3 regions of the Nonomuraea sp. NPDC049400 genome follow, and region 2 is predicted to be linked to each of the others. Evidence: riboswitches for the same ligand, from Rfam matches in the RefSeq annotation. Region 2 holds a riboswitch; each other region holds the start of a gene.
The links. A riboswitch is a leader RNA that binds a small molecule or an ion and turns the genes downstream of it on or off. The one in region 2 is predicted to bind cyclic di-AMP.

Region 1 (6,521 bases), on a different contig from region 2:
CTCGGGCCCGCCGACCTCACAACCGACACCTTGGACAGGGTCGGCAGGTTCGTCCGCTAGTTTGCCTATCCCTTCCGGAGACGCCACGATTGGGTTGGTCCCTATTGAAGTGGCAGGTCAAGGGCCTGGTGTGAGCTCCGCTGGACGTGCTCTTCCTGGTGGTGCCAGGGGTTCAGTGCGGATGATCGTTTGCCTGAGGGATCACGCACGTTTCATGATCCGTCACGGTCCGGATGATCGCGTTCACGATGATCCTTTGCGCGGGAATTGCGCCGTCTGTGAATGACCGCGGTAGAGGTACGGTGTCGCTTCTGGAACGCCTCACCGCGCGTCGCACGGAACTGGCCAAACAGGCCGAGCAGGTGATCGCCCAACTGCTGGCCGAAGACGAGCTGCAGGGAGAGCCTGTTCGGGCAGCTCAGGCCGCCCATGACGACACCGAGAACATAGGCGACGGCGGCGGCGAGATCGAGGTGGTGCCGATGTACCGGGTGGCGCTGCCGGCCCGGCGCGTGGCCGAGCCGCCCCCGAGGGCTGCTGATCCCCCACCGGGAGCGCGCCACGAGCGCACACGAGCTGCCGTCGACTACCAGGCGCTGCTGGAGGCGGTGCGCACCGCCGACGGTCGGGTGATCTGCAAGGCGATCTGCGCGCAGCTGGGTTGCCTTTCGAGTCGGGTCAGGTGGGAGGCGTGCGGGCCAAGCTGAAACGGCTGGCCGAGCGGGGCTGGCTGCGCAAGACGCCCAGCGGCGCGTTCGCTGCGCTGCGCTGACCACGCCCGAGGGCGCCCGAGGGCGATCGACGTCCCCTCACAGCCCCTGACCAGGGCGACGTCCCGGTGAACAGAGCAAACCGGCGGACACGATCCACCCGTGTTCGAATCGTCGAGGTCGCCAGCAGACGGGCCCGCTGTTGCCGCTCCCATCCAGCCAGCATCGCCTCGAACACGGCTTCTGCCGGGCGCAAGGGCACCACACCATCCGACAGAACCAGATGAGCGGCCCCCTCCACAGCCACCCTTCTCACCCTTCGATTGGCTCATGGCGCGCGGCGAAGAGGTCCTGCTGTCGACGGATCAACTCCGCCAGGTCGTTGCCAGCTGGACCGGTGTGGTCGACGGTCCCGTGGGTAAACGCCATCTGCAAGTGAGCGAATAGCTCATTAGATGCGATTCGTCCCATTTCTAGTTCATCGAGATGTGCACGTGGTCGTAGTGGTTCTCGGTGATGCTGCCCCGGTCCGACATGGCCCGCCAGCCTGAGCCCATGTTGATGCGCTGCTTCCAGATCACGTACTTGACCCCGAGCTTGTCCTTGTTCTTGAGTGCCCACTCCGCGATGCGGTCGCCCAGGGCGTTGTTGACGGCCGACGGCGTCGTCCCGCCGGTGCTCATCATGAAGTCGCAGGCCCGCCCCAGCGGGTGCTCGCCGCTGGAGCCGGAGCGGAAGCAGCCCACCTCGTACGGCAGCTTGAAGTTCTTCTCCACCTGCGCCTTCATCAGCCGCGTGCGGGCCGTGATGTTGTCCGAGCCCGTGGGCAGCTCCGGGGCCCAGCTGCCGTTCGTGTTGCGGCCGGGGCCGAACGGCACCAGGTCCTGGAGCTTCTTCTGGATGTCCTTGATGACGTCCTGGGCGTCTTCGCGCTGCTCGGCCACGTCCTTGGCGTCCGCGCTGATCTGGGTGGCGAGCGCGGCGGCCTCGTCGGAGGCCTTCTTCTTCTCGTCGCGGGCCTTGGCCACACCGTCCACGACGGCCTGCTGCTCGGCCGTGAGCTGCTCCAGCAGGGCCACGGCGCCGCCGTTGGTGGGCAGCAGGAAGGCGGGCAGCGAGGGGTCGTGGCTCTGGTAGCGCATCCTGGCGATGTCGGCGACCCGCTGCTCGGCCGCCACCACCGCCTGCTCCGCGGCGGCCAGGCGGTCCTTGGCGACCTTGGCGGCCTCCCGCGCCTTGGCCAGCTCGACACGCTTGAGGTTGTACTTCTCGATGAGCTTGTCGACCTTGCTGTTGAGCTGCTTGAGCTGGGCGCGGAGCTCGGCCTCCGACGGTTTGGGCGCGGCTGACGCCGCGGTCACCGGCAGGACTGCGACGGCCGCGGCGGTGATGAGACCGATGACAAGGCGCACGGGGGACGCAGCCGCCACGTGGATGTTCCTCTCCCTCTGCCGACCGGGTTAGCTGACGGGTTCGGGCGCGGAGGTGCCCTACCGACACGTGGTCGGATTCACCCCAGAACTAGGTGGGTCCCCGGCTCCCGGGCGACACGCCCGGGATTAGGCGCGCAACGGCCGTTACAGCCGGTGCAAAAGGGATGTTAGTGGTAGATCACGAGTAATGCGACCCTAATAAGAAATCTGATAGTGATCTACTTGTGATCGAATCATACGCGCGGCCTCCTCCGGCAGCACGTCGTTCACGAAAGCGCCCATCGCCGACTCCGAGCCGGCCAGGTACTTGAGCTTGCCCGGCGCCCGCCTGATGCTGAACAGCTCCAGGTGCAGGTACGCGAGCTCACGGTCCTGCCGTACGGGCGCCTGGTGCCAGGCCGAGATGTACGGCATCACGACGCCGAACAGGTCGTCGAAGGCCCGCAGCACCGAGGTGTAGAGCGGCGCGAACGCCGAGCGCTCCGCCTCCGACAGCGCGGCCAGGTCGGGCACCTGCCGGTGCGGGTAGATGTGCACCTCGTACGGCCACCGTGCGGCGGCGGGCACGAACGCCGTCCACAGCTCGTTGGCGGCCACCACGCGCGTCCCCTCGGCCCGCTCGGCGGCCAGCACGTCGGCGAACAGGTTGCCCTTCGAGTACCGCTTGGCGGCGGCGAGCTGGAGCTTGGTCCTGGGCGTGACGTACGGGTAGCCGTAGATCTGGCCGTGCGGGTGGGCGAGCGTGATGCCGATCTCCTCACCCCGGTTCTCGAAGCAGAAGACCTGCTCCACGCCCTCGATCCCGGACAGCTCGGCCGTGCGGTCGGCCCACGCCTCCATGACCAGCTCCACCTGGTCGGTGGAGAGCCGGGAGAAGGAGGACGAGTGCTCAGAGGTGAAGCAGACCACCTCACACCGCCCCGCTCCCGGCCGCACCTCGCTCAAGCCACCCACTTCCGAATAAGTCCCGAAATTTCCGGAGAAGGAGGGAAACCGGTTCTCGAACACCACCACGTCGTAGTCGTGCGCCGGGATCTCCGACGACCGGGTGTCCGACGACGGGCACAGCGGGCACTCGCTCGCCGTGCCCGTCGGCTGGAACGTGCGCGTCTGCCGGTGCCCCGCGATCGCGATCCACTCCTCGGTCAGCGGGTCGTAACGCAGCTCGGAGGCCACCGGCCGCGGGTCGAGCATGCGCCGGTCGATCGCGCTCCTGTCGGCGTCGTCCCGCCGGTCGAAGTAGATCAGCTCTCGGCCGTCGGCCAGGTGGGTGATGGTGCGCTTCAAGGCGAGCCCTCCGCGATGATCAGTTCTCCGGCCCGTTCGGCCAGCTCCGTGCGTGCGTCCTCGGGCAGTCCCGCGTCGCTGATGACCACGTCGGCCTCGCTCAGCTCGGCGATCGTGCTGATGCCGACCGTGTTCCACTTGGTGTGGTCGGCGGGGATGACCAGCTTGGTGGCGGCCGCCACCAGCTCCCTGTCGGTCTCCGACTCCAGCAGGTTGGGCGTGGTGAACCCGGCCCGCACGCTCATCCCGTGCACGCCGAGGAAGAGCGTGTCCACGTGCAGGCGGCGGATCGCGGCCACGGCCACCGGGCCCACCAGGGCGTCGGACGGCGTGCGTACACCGCCGGTCAGCACGACCGTGCGGTCAGAACGCGGGTTCCGGTGGAAGACCTCGGCGACGGGGATCGAGTTGGTGATCACCGTCAGCTCGGGTACGCCGATCAGGTGGCGGGCCAGCGCCCACGTGGTGGTCCCCGCCGAGAGCGCCACGGCCGTGCCCGGCCTGACGAGGCCGGCCGCGCGCCGCGCGATGGCCTCCTTCTCCTGCTGCTGGCGGGCCGACTTGGCGGTGAAGCCCGGCTCCTCGGTCGAGCCCGGACCGAGGGCGGTGGCGCCGCCGTGGACCTTCTCCAGCAGCCCGCGCTCGGCCAGCACCTCGAGGTCGCGGCGAATCGTCATGTCGGAGACGCCGAGCTCGCGAACGAGGTCCGCGACCCGGACTCCGCCGTTGCTGCGCACGCGTTCGAGGATCGTCTGCTGACGCTGCTGTGCGAGCACACCCGCTCCTTCCAACAGATTCCACCAAATTATGACACGGAATTGTTGGGGAATGTTAGTTCGCGTGGTGCGCTTGCGCTGGTCAGGGCAGGCGGGAGACGCTCTGGTTCCGGCCGATCATCGGAGGCGAGCTATGGCCAGGCGCGCACGCAAGGGCAGGGCACGCAAGAAGAAAAAGGCTAACCACGGCAAGCGCCCCACGGCGCGTTGATCGGGTGGCCGCCTTTCCCGGCGGCCACCCTCCTTTGTCTGCGCCGCTTACGCGCCGCCGTCCGGCGTCAGCCGCACGGCGAGCCGGTCCGGGTGATCGGCCCTGACCACGACGTCGGCGGCCTGCTGGGGCCGTGCCTCCCGCTCGTACCGCTCATAGGCGGGCAGCCGCCACAGCTCGTCCTCGGGCGTTGCGCGCTCCAGCGCCCCCACCGACAGCCACACGTGCACGCTCACCTCGAACGCCAGCCCCCGCCCGAGCAGCAGCGTCCCGTCGACGATCAGCACCCCTCCCGGAGGCAACTCCTGGTACGGCGCCCGGTACGCCCGATCGATGCGGCTGTCCCAGAGCCGCGGCAGCACCTGCCCCGAGCCGCCCGGGTCCAGGGGCTCGAGGACCTCCCTGGTGAGCGCCTTGGCGTCGAGCCAGTCCTCGTAGAAGGCGTCCGGGTCGGTCCTGCCGTGCTCCAGCCGCAGCGACGCGGGCCGCAGGAAGTCACCCGCCGACACGCGCAGCACGGGCCTCCCGCGCAGCCGCAGCGGCGCGACGAGCTCGTCGGCCAACGTCTCGGGACGCGCGGCCGGCGCGCCGTCCACGGCCACCCGAACCCATCCCCGCCGCGCGGCGATCCTTTCCGCCAGTTCCTCGACGAGGGCGTCGCGGGAGATCGCTCGCCAACGCATGCCTACGCGCGCAGCCCCGCCACGAACCGGTGCATGGCCTCCGTCACATCCGTGAGCACCTGGGCCGAGGCGACCGGGTCCCCGAAGATCTCCATACCGTGGTCGGCGTCCGGGACCTCGAGGTACGGGTGCCCCAGGCCCCGCGCGACCTCACCGTCCCACGCCTTGTCGGCCGCCCCGCCGACCAGCAGCGTGGGAGCCTCGCTCCGCCGCAGTGCCCCGATGACGGACTCCATGGTGAGCAACGGGGTGAGCCAGATGGCGGGCAGGCCCCGTTCGGCGGCGAACGGTGCGGCGAGCGAGCCGAGCGACTTGCCCACCAGCAGCACCTGACCGGCGCTCTCCGCCTCCACGGCCTCGCGCGCCCGCTCGACGACCCACGCCTCACGTTCGGCGAGGGCGCCACCCGCGGGCGGCTCCCACCAGACCTCCTGCACGGTCCACCCGTGGTGCGCGAGCACCGCGCGGGCGAAGTGGAGGAGCGGGCGGGCCGGCACGTAGGCCGCGCCAGGAAGCAGGACGGCCACCCGATCCGGATCGCCTTCGTGCCGGGTGGGGACTCCGCAGACCTTCGCTGGCACCATTCCCGGAGTATAAGCCGAACCACCTGCCGAGATCATGAAGCCGCCGCCCCCGTCATGCCGGCCCTAACGCCGCACCCGGGCGGCGATGGTCTGCGCACACACCAGCGACTCGGTATGCGTGGTGTCCACCACCAGGTCGTAGACCACGCCCTCGTGGACCACCTCTGCCTGCAATGCGGCCATTCCCCCGACACGATCGCCCCGGGCGATCTCACGGCCCGCGGCGACCGCGCTGTCGCACTTGACGCCGACCCAGAGCACGTCCAGCCCGACAAGAGCCTTCTGCCACCGTTCCTGGGATGCCGCCCCGCCGAGGAACACGTCATCCACAATGACTCGAGCGCCCGCGCGGGCCATCGCGGCGACCCCCGCCGTCCACGCCGCGTCCAAGACCAGGAACTCCGGCCCGACAATCACCTGGCCGTCGGGGGCGAACTCGATCCCCGCATCCGATCCCCGCATGGAGGCGGGCAGCGCTTCGACCATGGTGTCGACTCCGACGGCAAGCCACGGATCCGGCAGGATCGCCTGCAGGCACCGGACGATCCCGGACTTGCCCGAGCTGGAGCCGCCATTGAGCACGATCATCTGAGTGGCCACCGCGCCACACTAGAGGGCTGGCCCTACACGTTCCAACTGGTTATCGACCCGCACCGCAGCAGGCGCCGAAGGGGCACGGAAGGAACGCGGAAGCAGGCATCGGGCACAAAAGATCGAGAAGAAGTAGCAGAGATCACGAAGGCCAGGTCGCCTCATGGGGCTGACCTGGCCTTTCGCCTTTGGAGCGGACGACGGGAATCGAACCCGCGTAGCTAGTTTGGAAGACTAGGGCTCTAC
Region 2 (6,521 bases):
CTGACCCAGCGGATGTACCAGAAGGCCGTGGTGGCGGCCCTGGGCACGTCGGTGGTCGTCCACGACGGGGTCGAGGTGGACCTGGGGATCGCCGAGTGGCCCCGCATCACCCTGTACGGCGCCGTCTCGGCGGCCGTGGGTGAGGAGATCACCACCGCGACCACCCTGGAGGAGCTCCGCAAGCTCGCCGACCGCCGCGAGATCCACTGGGACCCGAAGTGGGGCGCGGGCAAGCTGGTGCAGGAGCTCTTCGAAGCCCTGGTGGAGCACACGATCGTGCAGCCCACATTCGTCATGGACTACCCGCTGGAGACCTCCCCCCTGACCCGTCAGCACAGGGAAAACCCGCTGCTGACGGAGAAGTGGGACCTGATCGGCTTCGGCACGGAGCTGGGCACGGCCTACTCTGAGCTGATCGACCCGATCGAGCAGCGCCGCCGCCTGACGGAGCAGTCCCTCCTGGCCGCCGGCGGCGACCTGGAGGCCATGCAGCTGGACGAGGACTTCCTGCAGGCCCTGGAGTACGCCATGCCGCCCACCGGCGGTGTGGGCGTGGGGATCGATCGCATGATCATGGCCTTCACCGGCAAGAACATCCGCGAAACGATCCTGTTCCCGCTGGTCAAGCCCACCCACTGACCGGGTCAGGGCACGAGGACGAGGCGGCCGCGGAGGCCGCCGGCGGCCAGGCGGGCATGGGCGTCGGCGGCCTTGTCCAAGGGATACGTGTCCGCCACCCGCAACGTCAGCCGCCCACCTTCCACCAGCCGCACCACCTCCGCGAGCTGGGCGGCGTCGGCGCGGAAGAACACGGTGGCGACGTCGATCCCACGCAGCCCCACGGGCGCCACCCCCGCGGAGAGGGCGACGAAGGCCCCGCCGTCCCGCACCGCGTCCAGAGCAGCCAGGCCGAGCACGGCCGCGTCCACGACGGCGTCCACGCCCCCGGGGACAAGGGCACGCACGGAGGAGGCCACGTCGTCACCCCGGGGCACGAACCACTCTGCCCCCATCCCTCGCACCAGTTCCTTGTCCCCGGCCCCCGCGATCGCCGCCACCCGGGCGCCGCGCTGCGCGGCCAGCTCGACCAGGTAGCCGCCGACGGCCCCAGCCGCCCCCGTGACCAGCAGCGTACGTCCGGGGCCGGCGCCCGCGCGGTCGAGCGCCTGCCAGGCCGTGAGCGCGTTGAGCGGGATCGTGGCCGCCTCCACGGCCGTGCGGCCGCGGGGCGCCCGCGCCACCGCCGAGGCGTCGACCACCACGTAATCGGCCTGCGCCTTCACCGGTAGCTCGAGACGCGCCACGAGCCCGATGACCTCCTCTCCCACACGGAACGCGGCACCGTCCCCCACCTGGTCGACGGTGCCCGCGACGTCGAAGCCGAGCCCGTACGAGTCCAGCCTGCGGGCCACGCCGTAGTCCACGAGCGTCCCTGCGGCCACGGCGAGGTCGAACAGGTTGACCCCGGCCGCCGCCATCTTGATCCGCACCTGTCCGGGTCCCGCGGTGGGCACCGGCACCTCCACGAGCCGAGGAGAGCCGGAACCGCCGATGAGTGCACGCATGTTCGTCATGCGGACGAGCGTAGGAAGAGTTACTCTCTTCTGGTAAGTAGACACCTGAAAGTGCGTAACCCACCCACGAGGAGGAGAGAGTGGCCACGAAGACGGCGGCGGAGCGGCGCGACGAGGCCAGGCAGGCTTTCGACGCGTACTTCGCCCAATGCCCCTCCAGGAAGCTCCTCGACCGCCTCAGCGACAAGTGGGTCACCCTCCTGCTCGGCGCGCTGGCGGATGGGCCACGCCGCTACAGCGACCTGGCCAGGCGCATCGCGGGCGTCAGCCAGAAGATGCTCACCCAGACCCTGCGCACCCTGGAGCGTGACGGCTTGGTCTCGCGCACGCTCACTCCCTCGGTGCCCGTACGGGTGGACTACGCGCTCACCCCGCTGGGCGAGAGCCTGATGCCGCTGGTGATCGCGATCAAGAACTGGGCGGAAACGCACATAGAGGACGTCGAGGCGGCCAGGGACCGCTACGACGCGGGCAATACCTGACCCCTCACGGCAAGTGGTCGTGGAACTACCTTCTGGCTTGCCGGTTTCCGATCCGAGGCCGGTTGTCAGCATCGGGTCAAGGTCGTCGGCGGGTGTCCCGTTCCAACCTCGCCGACGCCCGGGTCTCGGCATGATCGCTATGAGGGGCGCCGGGTACGCGCACCCGGAAACGAGGCACTCCGGCGCGGGCGGTGACGCGTGAAGCCCGGCGGCGGCCGCATGAATACCCGCGGGCCAAGCGGAGCAAGCGGCTCCGAACAATCCGGTAGGCGCGTCGGGCCGGCCTTTTCAATGGCCTGACCTGGATCTCCCGGCAGGCTACGAATCGCCGTACAAAGCGAGCGATTGGTGGTTCACCACACGAGCGGAAGATCTTGCCCGGCCCGCTCAGCCGACAATGACCGGCTTATGGATCACACCGAAACTTCGCGCCGAACGGATCAAAATCGGGAACGTCCCGAGGCCCATTGATAGCGTGCGGTAAGCCCCAAAGAGATCACTCATCGCCGGCCGGGCGTTCTGACATATCGCGAGTGCGTCACATATAACGGATCATGTCAATAGCCCCCGTCAAGTGCGGCGATTGTCATGCTTGACGTCCTTTCCACGATGCGTTTACCGTCTCCGAGGAGCGGCTTTGGCCCATCTGTGAGGTCCGAGTTCTGCTGTTGGGGGGAGGGCTCCCGGTGGATGTGCTCACTGAAGACATTGAGCTGAGCCATGCGGATTTGGTGCTGCTGGCGGAGCTGGCCAGGGGAGTCACGGTCGATCGGGTGGGCAGACGTCTGGATATCAGCGGGCGCACCGTACGACGGAGATTGCGCGGCATCTGCGACCGCATCGGCGTCGCCACGGCGATCGAGGCCGTGGCCTGGGCCGCGCGCCGCCAGCTGATCTAGCCGCGACCCGGCTGTCAGTCGGCGATGCGCACGGCGCCGGCGAACGGCCGCCTGGCGATCGACGCGATCCGTACGACGTCGCCCGTCTGCGGGGCGTGCACCATCATGCCGCCGCCGATGTAGATGCCCACGTGGTGCAGGTCGCTGTAGAAGAACACCAGGTCGCCGGGGCGCAGCTCCGAGCGCGAGATGTGCCTCCCCGCGGTCCACTGGTTGCCCGTGTAGTGCGGCAGCGAGATGCCCACCCGCTGGTACGCCGCCATGACCAGCCCGGAGCAGTCGTAGGAGCTCGGCCCCTCTGCGCCCCAGACGTACGGCTTGAGCTGCTGCGTGAGCGCCCACCGCGCGGCCTCCGCCGCCTTGCCGCTGCCCGCGATGGGCAGGTTGACGCGCACGGCGCGCGTGCCGGGCTGTCCCGCCTCGCCGAGGGCCCGCTTGAACAGGCTGCTCTCGACCTTGGCCACCATCGTGGTGATCTTGTCGCGCTTGGACTTGAGGTCGTCGACGATCTGCTGGACCTCGTCGATGCGTGCCTTGGCGCCCGCCCTGGCGCGGGCGGCGGCCTCCATGGCCTTGGCGAGCTGGTTGATCTCCTCGCCCTGCTCCTGCTCCAGCGCGTACGAGGTCGCGGCGCGGTTGAGGAAGTCCTCCGGATCCTTGGAGGTCGCGAACGCCAGGGTCCTGGTGAAGCCGCCCGTGATGTAGGCGTTCTGGGCGAGCAGGGCGGCCTTCGCGCGCTTGGCGGCCAGATCCGTCTCGCTGGTCGTCAACGTCTTCTGTGCCGCCTCAGAGGCCTTCTTGGCCGACTTGAGCTTCTCCCGCTGGCCGTTGTACTGCTCGGTCAGCGTCTCGATCTGGGTGTGCAGCTCCTGTGCCTGGGCGGCGAGCTCCTTCAGCGAGGGCTTGGGGTCCGCGGACGCCGAACCGACGGGGATGGCGAACAGCAGCGCGGCGACTGTGAGACTCACCACACCGACGTGGCGCGGCCGCCGTGCCCGTTCCGGAGGGCGGGCGTGCTTGCCCGCTGACTTCCTCCCACCGTCACGCGTGCGCTTCACCAACCAGCTCCTCTCATAGACGCCTACCGGGTTAGCTGACGGGTTCGGGCCGGAGCAGCCCTACCGAGAGACTCGGACTCACCCCTGTGATGGCGCTGGAGGTCGCCACCTGTGGGTCCCCGGCTCCCCTTTCGGGAATTGAGCGTGCCCCCCGTACGACATACGGGGAACATTGTCGCTGGACACTAATGCACTCCAGGTTCGTGCTCAACCAGAACTGCCAAGTCTGTAGAGGTTTCACAACCGAAGGGTCACAAGGTGATCTCGTGATCACCTGTGCGGAACTGACCTTATGCCCTCTATGTCCGTGCTTTCGCGCTTACCCCCACCGGGTGCGAGCTCCGTGCTCATCTGGCCACGAGATGTAACAGGATGGGCCCAGACATGGGAGTTAGGGCCGAGCCGTAATGAGATCTGTACTCTGGAGAACCATGGAGCAGGTGGCCGAACTGACAGCGCCCGAGACCGCGGTGGTGGTCCGGCGAGCCCGCACGCCCGACGTGCGCGCGGTCAGGCGCCTGGTGGACACCTACGCGGGCGCGGGTCCGCGGCTCCTGAAGAAGGCCACAGTGACGCTGTACGAGGACGTACAGGAGTTCTGGGTGGCCGAGCGAGGCGGACAGGTTGTCGGCTGCGGCGCGCTCCACGTGCTCTGGGAGGACCTCGCAGAGGTCCGCACGGTGGCCGTGGATCCCGAGTGCCGGGGGATGGGCGTCGGCCACCGGATCGTCTCCGCGTTGATCCAGCAGGCTAAAGACCTTGGTCTGCGACGTGTATTCTGTCTCACTTTTGAGGTCGACTTCTTCGCGAGGCACGGATTCCGCCCGATCCAGGGCACGCCGGTCTCACACGAGGTCTACGCCGAGCTGCTGGCCTCGTACGACGAGGGTGTGGCGGAGTTCCTCGACCTGGAACACGTCAAGCCGAACACGCTGGGCAACACCCGCATGCTGCTCCATCTGACATCGGGTGACGCGGACCTTGACTAGCTGAAAAGGTGATTGTTGATACCTATGTCGATACGTTGGGCAGCACAGGCATGTGTCCTGACACGTGCCACACGCGCACTCGAAGCGAGGTGACACGGTGAGCACCGGACAGCCGCCGTATCCACAGGACGACTCCGGCGACAAGCCCGCCGGCACCCCGGAATACGGACAACAGAACGCGGGTCGCCACCCCGGCGAGCCCGACCCCGACGTGACTGTGGTCGGCTACCGGGCGGACGATGCCTACGGTCAGCAGCCCCAGTACGGCCAGCAGGGCTACGGCCAGCAGCCCCAGTACGGCCAGCAACAGCAGCAGTATGGCCAGCCCCAGTACGGCCAGCAGCCTCAACACGGTCAGCAGGGCTACGGCCAGCCCCAGTACGGCCAGCAGCCGCCCTCGGGCCAGCAGTACGGCCAGCAGCCGCAGGCCCAGCCGGACTACGGCCAGCAGCCGCAGTATGGTCAGCAGCCCCAGTATGACCAGCAGCAGTACGGCCAGCAGCAGCAGTCGGGCCAGCAGGGCTACGGCCAGCAGCCTCAGTATGGTCAGCAGCCGCAGTCCCAGCCCGGCTACGGCCAGCAGGGCTATGGCCAGCAGGCTCAGTCCCAGCCGGGTTACGCCCAGCCGGGCTACGGCCAGCAGCCGCCCTCGGGCCAGCAATACGGCCAGCAGCCGCAGGCCCAGCCGGACTACGGCCAGCAGCCGCAGTATGGCCAGCAGCCCCAGTCCCAGCCGGACTACGGCCAGCAGGGCTATGGCCAGCAGGCTCAGTCCCAGCCGGACTACGGCCAGCAGCAGTACGGCCAGCAGCCCCAGTCCCAGCCGGACTACGGCCAGCAGCCTCAGTATGGTCAGCAGCCGCAGTCCCAGCCCGGCTACGGCCAGCAGGGCTATGGCCAGCAGGCCCAGTCCCAGCCGGGTTACGCCCAGCCGGGCTACGGCCAGCAGTACGGCGACCAGCAGTACGCCCAGGGCTACGGGCAGCCGCAGCAGTACGGCCAGCCGGGCTACGGGCAGGCCTACGGTCAGCCTGGCCCGGTGGGGGTGCAGCCGCCCGGAGCGCCGGCACCGCTGGCGGAGTGGTGGCAGCGCCTGGTGGCGAGGATCGTCGACGGCGTCATCTTCGGCGTCCTCTACACGGTCATCTCCATCGTCGTCGGCCTGCTCACCGTGAGCTACGACTCCGCCACGGGTTACAGCAGCGGCTTCCTGAGCGGCTTCGTCGCGAGCATGCTCAGCTATCTCCTCCTGGCCCTGCTGTACGTCGGTTATGACTTCTTCATGACCAAGATGAACGGCCAGACGGTCGGCAAGATGGTCATGGGCATCAAGGTCGTGCCGGTCGGTGCCGGGATGCCGCCCGGCGGCCTGGCCACCGACGCGGCGCTCAAGCGTGCGGGCGGGACCTGGGGCTGGTACCTCCTTGGCGTCATCCCGTTCATCGGACCGCTGTTCGGCGTTGTGGGCACGGGCGTGAACGGCGCCTCGCAGCTCTGGGACAAGCCGCTGCAGCAGACG
Region 3 (6,521 bases), on a different contig from region 2:
CTACCCGATCGCGGCCGTCACCGGCACAGACGCGCTGCGCGGACCGGCGCAGACGCTGTATTCCACGGGCTCGTTCTGGTTCTCGGCGGTCGCCATGGCGGCGGCCAAGGCGACCATCGAGACCCTGCGCGACACGGACGGCATCGGGGCCATGGAGCGGGCCGGCACGCAGCTCCGCGAGGGGCTGTACGCGCAGGCCAAGTCCCACGGGTTCGTGGTGAACCAGACGGGACCGGTGACGATCCCGTGGCTCAGCTTCGACGGGGACGCCGATCTCTCCGTCGCGATGTACTGGAGCGACGCCTGCCTGCGGCACGGGGTCTACCTGCACCCGTGGCACAACTGGTTCATGTCGGCCGCGCACACGGAGGCGGACGTGGCGAAGGCCCTGGAGGGCACGGATCAGGCGTTCGCCGAGACCCGCGCCCACTTCGGCTAGGCCCGCTCCCCCACGGAACCGGGCTAGGCGGCGGTGAGCTTGGCGATCTCCGCCACGATGGCGGGCCAGAGCGGGCGCGGCAGGTCGTGGCCCATGCCCGGGTAGGTCACCAGGCGAGCGCCGGGGACGGCGGCGGCCGTGGCGTGGCCGGCGGCGACCGGGATGAGCTGGTCGACCTCCCCGTGCAGCACCAGCGTGGGCACCTGTACGCCCGCGAGCAGCGCCGTGCGGTCGCCCGAAGCCATGATCGCGGCGAGTTGCCTGGCCGTGCCGTCGGGGTCGAAGCAGCGGTCGAACGCCAGCCCGGCCAGCTCGCGGATCCTCTCGCGGTCCAGCTCGTATCCGGGCGAGCCGAGGACCGACCAGGTCTGCACCGCCTGGGCGAGCACGGCTTCGCGGTCGGCCGGGGGCCTGGCCATGAGGGCGGCGAGCGCGGTCTCCGTCGGCGGGGCCACCGAGGGGCCGGGCGTGGACATGATCGAGGTCAGGGTCAGCACCCGGTCCGGGTGGCGGATGGCCAGGGCCTGGGCGATCATGCCGCCCATCGAGGCGCCGACCACGTGCGCGGCGGGCCATCCGAGTGCCTCCATGAGCCCCGCGGCGTCGTCGGCCAGATCGTCCAGCAGGTACGGCGAGGGCGCCCCAAAAGTGGGAGCGCCCTTGTCGTGGAAGTGCGTGGACAGGCCCGCGTCGCGGTTGTCGAACCGTACGACGTGGTGTCCCTGCTCCGCCAGCAGCTCGCAGAGCCCTTCGTCCCAGTGGATGAGCTGCGCGCCGAGGCCCATGATGAGGAGCAGGGGACGGCCCTCGTGCAAACCGAAACTCTCGTAGGCGATTTCGATGCCGTTCGCGGCTACCCGGGTGGTCACGAGGACCAGAATGACATTCTGGTAGCGACCCGTAAAGCCCGTGAAGTCAGAGATTCATGAGGCCGCGGATGCGGTCGCTGGTGAGCGCCGCGCTGCCGCCGGCCACGGCCACGGCGCCGGCCAGGACGGCGGCCGTGGTCTTCGAGAACGAGGTGGGCGCGGTCTCGGTGGGCGCGGTCTCAGCGGCCGCGGGCGGCGGCTCGGCCGGGTTGTTGTCCTGCTCGGCCCAGGCGCGGGTCGAGAACGGAACGGGGTAGTTCTTCTTGCCCGGACCCTTGCCCCACTTGGTGATGACGTAGTCGACCTTGATGTGCCCCTGGCCACCGTTGCCGTCGACATGCAGCGTGTCGGAGTTGAACGTGCCGCCGGTGAGCTCCGCGAACGTCTTGGCGTCCAGGTCCAGCATGATCCCGCGGTTGGAGGGCACGCCCGGGCCGCGGTCGCCGACGAAGAACGGCATCTTCTTGCCCTTGTAGACCACGTAACCCTCGGTCATGAGCGGCCAGCTCGGGCTGGCGGCCAGGCCCTTCTGCATGGGCTTGCCGCTGGCGGGCAGCCCGGTGTCACCTGCGCGGCCGGAGGCGTCGTCCCAGAAGTACGAAGCCGTTGTCGAGCCCTTGAGCAGGACCTTCTCATCATCGTTCGAGTCGGCGTGAGCCGCGGTGCCGGCGACGGCGAGCGCACTTACGGTGCAGGCGGTGAGCAGGACAAGAGAACGCAGGCCAAAACGTGCAGACATGAAAAGTAAAGTCCTTCGCGACGGGGGCAGGGAGTTGCGCTCGCTCGAAAAAGGGCGTAGCTAGGCAGAGCACCTGGCAAAGGGGAGATAGCTACGCGGAGCGCGAAACGAGCCTGAGGAAGGGACCGCTCAGTAGGCGGCGGCTATCACGCTGTCCGGGGGTGCGACGCGGTCGGGCATGCGGTTCATATGTCCTCTCCATCTCGCCTACCGGGTTAGCTGGCGGGTTCGGGCGTGGAGATGCCCTACCGACACGTGGTCGGATTCACCCCAACTGCGATGGGTCCCCGGTTCCCGAGTGATCGGGATTCGGCGCCAGCCGGCTGTCCCTCCTGGGTGAGGTCCACGCCACCGGCTGTGAATTGGGCAACACTCTAACCACGCATTCCGGACATACGCAAACACTTCGTCATGAATCGGGCAGAAGATCTACCTTCCCGCACAAAGAAAAAAGGGGGCACGGCAGTGCCGTACCCCCCTGGGAAATCCCAGCCTCAGCCGCCGCTCTTGCGCCTGAACGATCTTTTACTCGCAGCCGGACCGTGCGACCCATGGATCTTCGACGGGTCACCGCCCCTGCCACCCGCGCCCGAGCCCGCGTGCTGGTTGCGCTTGCGCTCCAGCGCCTCGCGGAACTTGCGCTTCATCTCGTCCTCGGGAGTTTCGCTGACTTCCTGCTCCGGTGTATCCGCCATGAGGACCTCCATGGTGTTGGGGACAGTCACAGCTTCGCATGGCCCCGCTTATGACGCGAAACCGGCTTCCCCACCGGCTTTGCGGGACTGCACTGCCACCCACCCGACAACGTTCAGTCGAGGGTGAACGCCATCAGGCGGAACACCGGGTCCGGGCCTGAGCAGCCCTGCCCGTGTCCCACGAATCGGGTCTCGCCGCTCGGCCGGAGCCCGTGTCTGGCCGCCTCCTCGACGACCAGGCCGGCCCGGTCGGACGGCTCCCTGCGCCCTCCCGTACCGTGCGCGGCTCCCTTGTCGACCGTCGTGACGAAAACTCCGCCTGGCCGCAGCACGCGGGCGGCCTCGGCGATCACCGGGCGGGCGTCGTCCAGCAGGTGCAGCAGCCAGATGGTGGTGACCGCGTCGACCGAGCCGTCGCGTACGGGCAGCGTACGGGCGTCGCCCAGCACGACGTCCACGCGCCCGGCGGCGATCCGCGCCATCCCCGCGGAGGCGTCCACCCCGAGCACCCGCAGCCCCCGACCGGCCAGCTCCCTCGTCACGAGCCCGGTGCCGCAGGCGATGTCGAGCAGCGTGCCACCGGATACGAGGCGGCGCACGGCGTCGGCGGCGGCCACGGCACGCGGCAGCCCGCCCCGGGTCTCGTCGTAGTGTTCGGCCTCGAGGTCGTAGTCGAGCACTGCCGGTCCTCCTGGCGTCGGGGTGCTGCCGGACAAGATACGCCTAGGTAAAAGGGAACCGTTCGGTTCCTGGTGTTGGGTTGGAGCAGCTCAGGAAATAGACCCGGCATGATGGTCAAGCCCCCGGTCCTGCCATGAGCCTCCTCGGCCGTGACCTGGCGGTGGATCTGGGAGGCACGAGCACGCGCATCTATGCCCGGGGCAAGGGCATCGTGCTCGACGAGCCCTCGGCTGTCGTGCTCGACGACCGCACCGGCAAGGTCATCGCGTACGGCGCGGACGCGACCGACGGCGAGACGTGCTGGCCGGTCAGCGGCGGCCTGCCGGTCGACGGCGAGCTCACCTGGCGCATGGTCAGGCACTTCCTGAGCAAGGTGCAGCGCAATCCGTTCGCCAGGCCGCGCCTGGTCATGGCGCTGCCCGACAGCTCCACCCCGATCGAGCGGACGGCGCTGAGCGACCTGGCGTTCGAGGCGGACGCCAGGCGGATCGAGCTGATCCCGCACTCGCTCGCGGCGGCGCTCGGCGCCGGACTGCCGGTCGACAGCTTCGCGGGGCACATGGTGATCGACATCGGGCGCGACTCCGCCAGGATCGCCGTGCTCTCTTCCGGGGCCGCCGTGGCCACGACGGCCGTCCCCGGCGGCGGCGAGGCCGTCAACAGGGCCATCGTCCGCCTGGTCGAGCACAAACACTGCCTCCTCCTCGACGAGCACGAGGCCGAGTCGGCCAAACGCCACATCGGCGCCGAGTGGGAACCGCTGAACCGGCACGTGACGATGCGTGCCCGTGACCCGGACACCGGCCAGGAGCGCGAGGTACGGCTGCCGGTCCAGCAGGTTTACGAGGCGACCAGGCAGCCGGTCGAGGCCATCGTGCGGGCGGCGATGGACACGGTCGAGCGATGCCCGGCCGAGCTCGCCGCGGACCTCGGGGGGCGGGGCGCGGTGCTGGTAGGAGGCGGCGCGCTGCTGCGGGGGCTCGCGCGGCGGCTGCGGGCGTCGTTGCGAATGCCGGTACGGAGGGCGGAGCGGCCCCTGGAGTGCGTGGCCCTCGGCCTGGGCCGGTTCGTGGACGACCTGGGCCTGATCGCCCGGCTCCGCAACGCCCTCGCCTGGGCCGGGCCGGACAAGTGACCGCTCAGCCGAGCCAGGCGTCGCGTCCGAGCCCCCGACGCGCATGAGACGGCGCACCCAGGCCGTGCGGCGTGGTCGAGTGCGAGTGCGCGGGGCCGGGGGCCGAGCGGCGTGGTCGTGTGCGAGTGCGGGGGCCGTGCGGCGTCAGGGGGTGGAGAGGGCTTCGGTCGGGGACAGGCGGGAGGCGCGGATCGCCGGGTAGAGCCCCGCTGCCGCGCCGATGACCAGGGTCGCCGCGAGGCCGCCGACGGTGGCCCAGGCGGGCACCACCGAGGGCCAGCCGCTGTACAGCGCGTACCCCATCGTGACACCCGTCCCCAGCAGGATCCCCCCACCCCCGCCAAGAGCCGACAGCAGGAGCGACTCCGCGAGGAACTGGGTGCGGATCTGGCCGCGCGTGGCTCCGAGGGAGCGGCGCAGGCCGATCTCCGCGCGGCGTTCCAGCACCGAGATGACCATGGTGTTGGCCACGCCGACCCCGCCCACGAGCAGCGCCACCGCGCCCACCCCCAGCAGGAGGTTGGCGAACGCCTGGCTGGTCGCCTGCTTGGCGGCGAGGGCGTCGGAGGGCCGGGAGACGTCCACCTCGTTGGGCGCCTCCGGGTTGGCGGTCCCGGCCAGCACCTGGCGTACGGCCTCCAGCTTGGCCTCGTCGGAGCGGGTGTAGAGCGTCGTCGGGTGTCCGTCGAAGCCCAGCCTGGACTCCGCCACCGGCCAGCCGACCAGGACGCCGCTGTCCAGGTCGGTGGCGAGCGCCACCGGTTCCAGGACCCCGATGACCGTGAAGCGGATCCCTCCCACCACGACCTGCGTGTCGGGCGAGGCCGAGCCCACGCCGAGCCGCTGGGCCGCCAAGGAGCCGAGCACGGCGGCCGGGTAGCGTTCGGTGGCCGCGTTGAGCCAGGTGCCGTTCCGCAGGGTCGCGCCCACGGTGGCGGGCAGGTCGAGGCGGGCCGCGTACGTGGCGATGCCGCTGGTCTGGGCCTCGGGGATCTCCTCCGACCGGTAGACCTTGACGTCGCCCATGCGCCCGATCGACGAGACGGCCTGGACGGGGCCGATGCGCTCGATCATCGACTCCGCCTCCTTCGGCATCTGCGCGGCCTCGCCCGTGAGCGTGGTGCCGGACGAGACCGTGAGCAGGTTGGTGCCGAGCGCGGAGAGCGTACGGTCGAGCTCGGCGCCCGAGGAGGACGAGAGTCCGACCACGCCCACCATGGCCGCGATGCCGATGGCGATGCCCAGCGCGGACAGGAACGCCCGCAGCGGCCGGGTGCGCAGGCCCACCGCCCCGACCCGCATCACGTCGCGGGACCGCATCCTGGCCGGGCGCAATTTCGGGCGCGCCACCTCCACCATGGACATCACACCGCCTCCAGGGGGACCCGCGCGGTGTCGGAGATGATCTGGCCGTCGCGCATCCGCACCTGCCTGGGCAGGCTGGCGGCGATCTCCCGGTCATGCGTGATGATCACGATGGTGGTGCCGCTCGCGTTCAGCTCGTGCAGCAGCTCCATCACCCCCGTGCCCGACACCGAGTCCAGGGCCCCGGTCGGCTCGTCGGCCAGGAGCAGCGGCGGGTCGCCCGCCACGGCCCTGGCGATGGCCACGCGCTGCCGCTCGCCGCCGGACAGCTCGTGCGGCTCGTGGTCCGTCCGGTGCCCGAGCCCCACCCGCTCCAGCGCCTGGGCCGCGCGGCGGCGCCGCTCCGACCTGCCCAGGCCGGTGTAGACGAGGCCGTCGGCCACGTTGTCGAGCGCCGGGACCTTCGCGGCGAGGTGGAACGACTGGAACACGAACCCGATCGTGGTGGCCCGCAGCGCCGACAGCTGACTGTCGGACAGCTTCGACACGTCGTACCCGTCGATGTGGATGGACCCGGACGTGGGCCGGTCGAGGGTGCCGACGACGTTGAGCATCGTCGACTTGCCCGACCCGGACGGGCCGACGATGGCGACCAGCT

Region 1: another riboswitch for cyclic di-AMP. It lies ahead of ACIBVN_RS13700 (coiled-coil domain-containing protein); the one in region 2 lies ahead of ACIBVN_RS06685 (NlpC/P60 family protein).
Region 3: another riboswitch for cyclic di-AMP. It lies ahead of ACIBVN_RS15815 (hypothetical protein); the one in region 2 lies ahead of ACIBVN_RS06685 (NlpC/P60 family protein).

What each region holds. Positions count from the first base shown of each region.
Region 1 is NZ_JBITMP010000008.1:13,173-19,693, forward strand. It holds gene ACIBVN_RS13690 (WGR domain-containing protein) at 1-60, shown strand, start outside; gene ACIBVN_RS13695 (hypothetical protein) at 234-707, shown strand; gene ACIBVN_RS13700 (coiled-coil domain-containing protein) at 1,184-2,140, opposite strand; cyclic di-AMP (ydaO/yuaA leader) riboswitch at 2,146-2,286, opposite strand; gene galT (galactose-1-phosphate uridylyltransferase) at 2,339-3,430, opposite strand; gene ACIBVN_RS13710 (DeoR/GlpR family DNA-binding transcription regulator) at 3,427-4,206, opposite strand; gene ACIBVN_RS13715 (50S ribosomal protein bL37) at 4,340-4,417, shown strand; gene ACIBVN_RS13720 (uridine kinase) at 4,465-5,100, opposite strand; gene ACIBVN_RS13725 (hypothetical protein) at 5,103-5,684, opposite strand; gene cpt (chloramphenicol phosphotransferase CPT) at 5,748-6,284, opposite strand; tRNA gene ACIBVN_RS13735 (tRNA-Gly) at 6,465-6,521, opposite strand, start outside.
Region 2 is NZ_JBITMP010000004.1:149,359-155,879, reverse strand. It holds gene lysX (bifunctional lysylphosphatidylglycerol synthetase/lysine--tRNA ligase LysX) at 1-639, shown strand, start outside; gene ACIBVN_RS06700 (NADP-dependent oxidoreductase) at 645-1,574, opposite strand; gene ACIBVN_RS06695 (winged helix-turn-helix transcriptional regulator) at 1,655-2,056, shown strand; gene ACIBVN_RS06690 (LuxR family transcriptional regulator) at 2,743-2,955, shown strand; gene ACIBVN_RS06685 (NlpC/P60 family protein) at 2,970-4,013, opposite strand; cyclic di-AMP (ydaO/yuaA leader) riboswitch at 4,019-4,168, opposite strand; gene ACIBVN_RS06680 (amino-acid N-acetyltransferase) at 4,445-5,002, shown strand; gene ACIBVN_RS06675 (RDD family protein) at 5,100-6,521, shown strand, end outside.
Region 3 is NZ_JBITMP010000009.1:95,413-101,933, forward strand. It holds gene ACIBVN_RS15805 (aminotransferase class III-fold pyridoxal phosphate-dependent enzyme) at 1-439, shown strand, start outside; gene ACIBVN_RS15810 (alpha/beta fold hydrolase) at 463-1,308, opposite strand; gene ACIBVN_RS15815 (hypothetical protein) at 1,355-2,047, opposite strand; cyclic di-AMP (ydaO/yuaA leader) riboswitch at 2,237-2,372, opposite strand; gene ACIBVN_RS15820 (DUF5302 domain-containing protein) at 2,542-2,742, opposite strand; gene ACIBVN_RS15825 (class I SAM-dependent methyltransferase) at 2,856-3,422, opposite strand; gene ACIBVN_RS15830 (rod shape-determining protein) at 3,557-4,558, shown strand; gene ACIBVN_RS15835 (ABC transporter permease) at 4,703-5,923, opposite strand; gene ACIBVN_RS15840 (ABC transporter ATP-binding protein) at 5,923-6,521, opposite strand, start outside.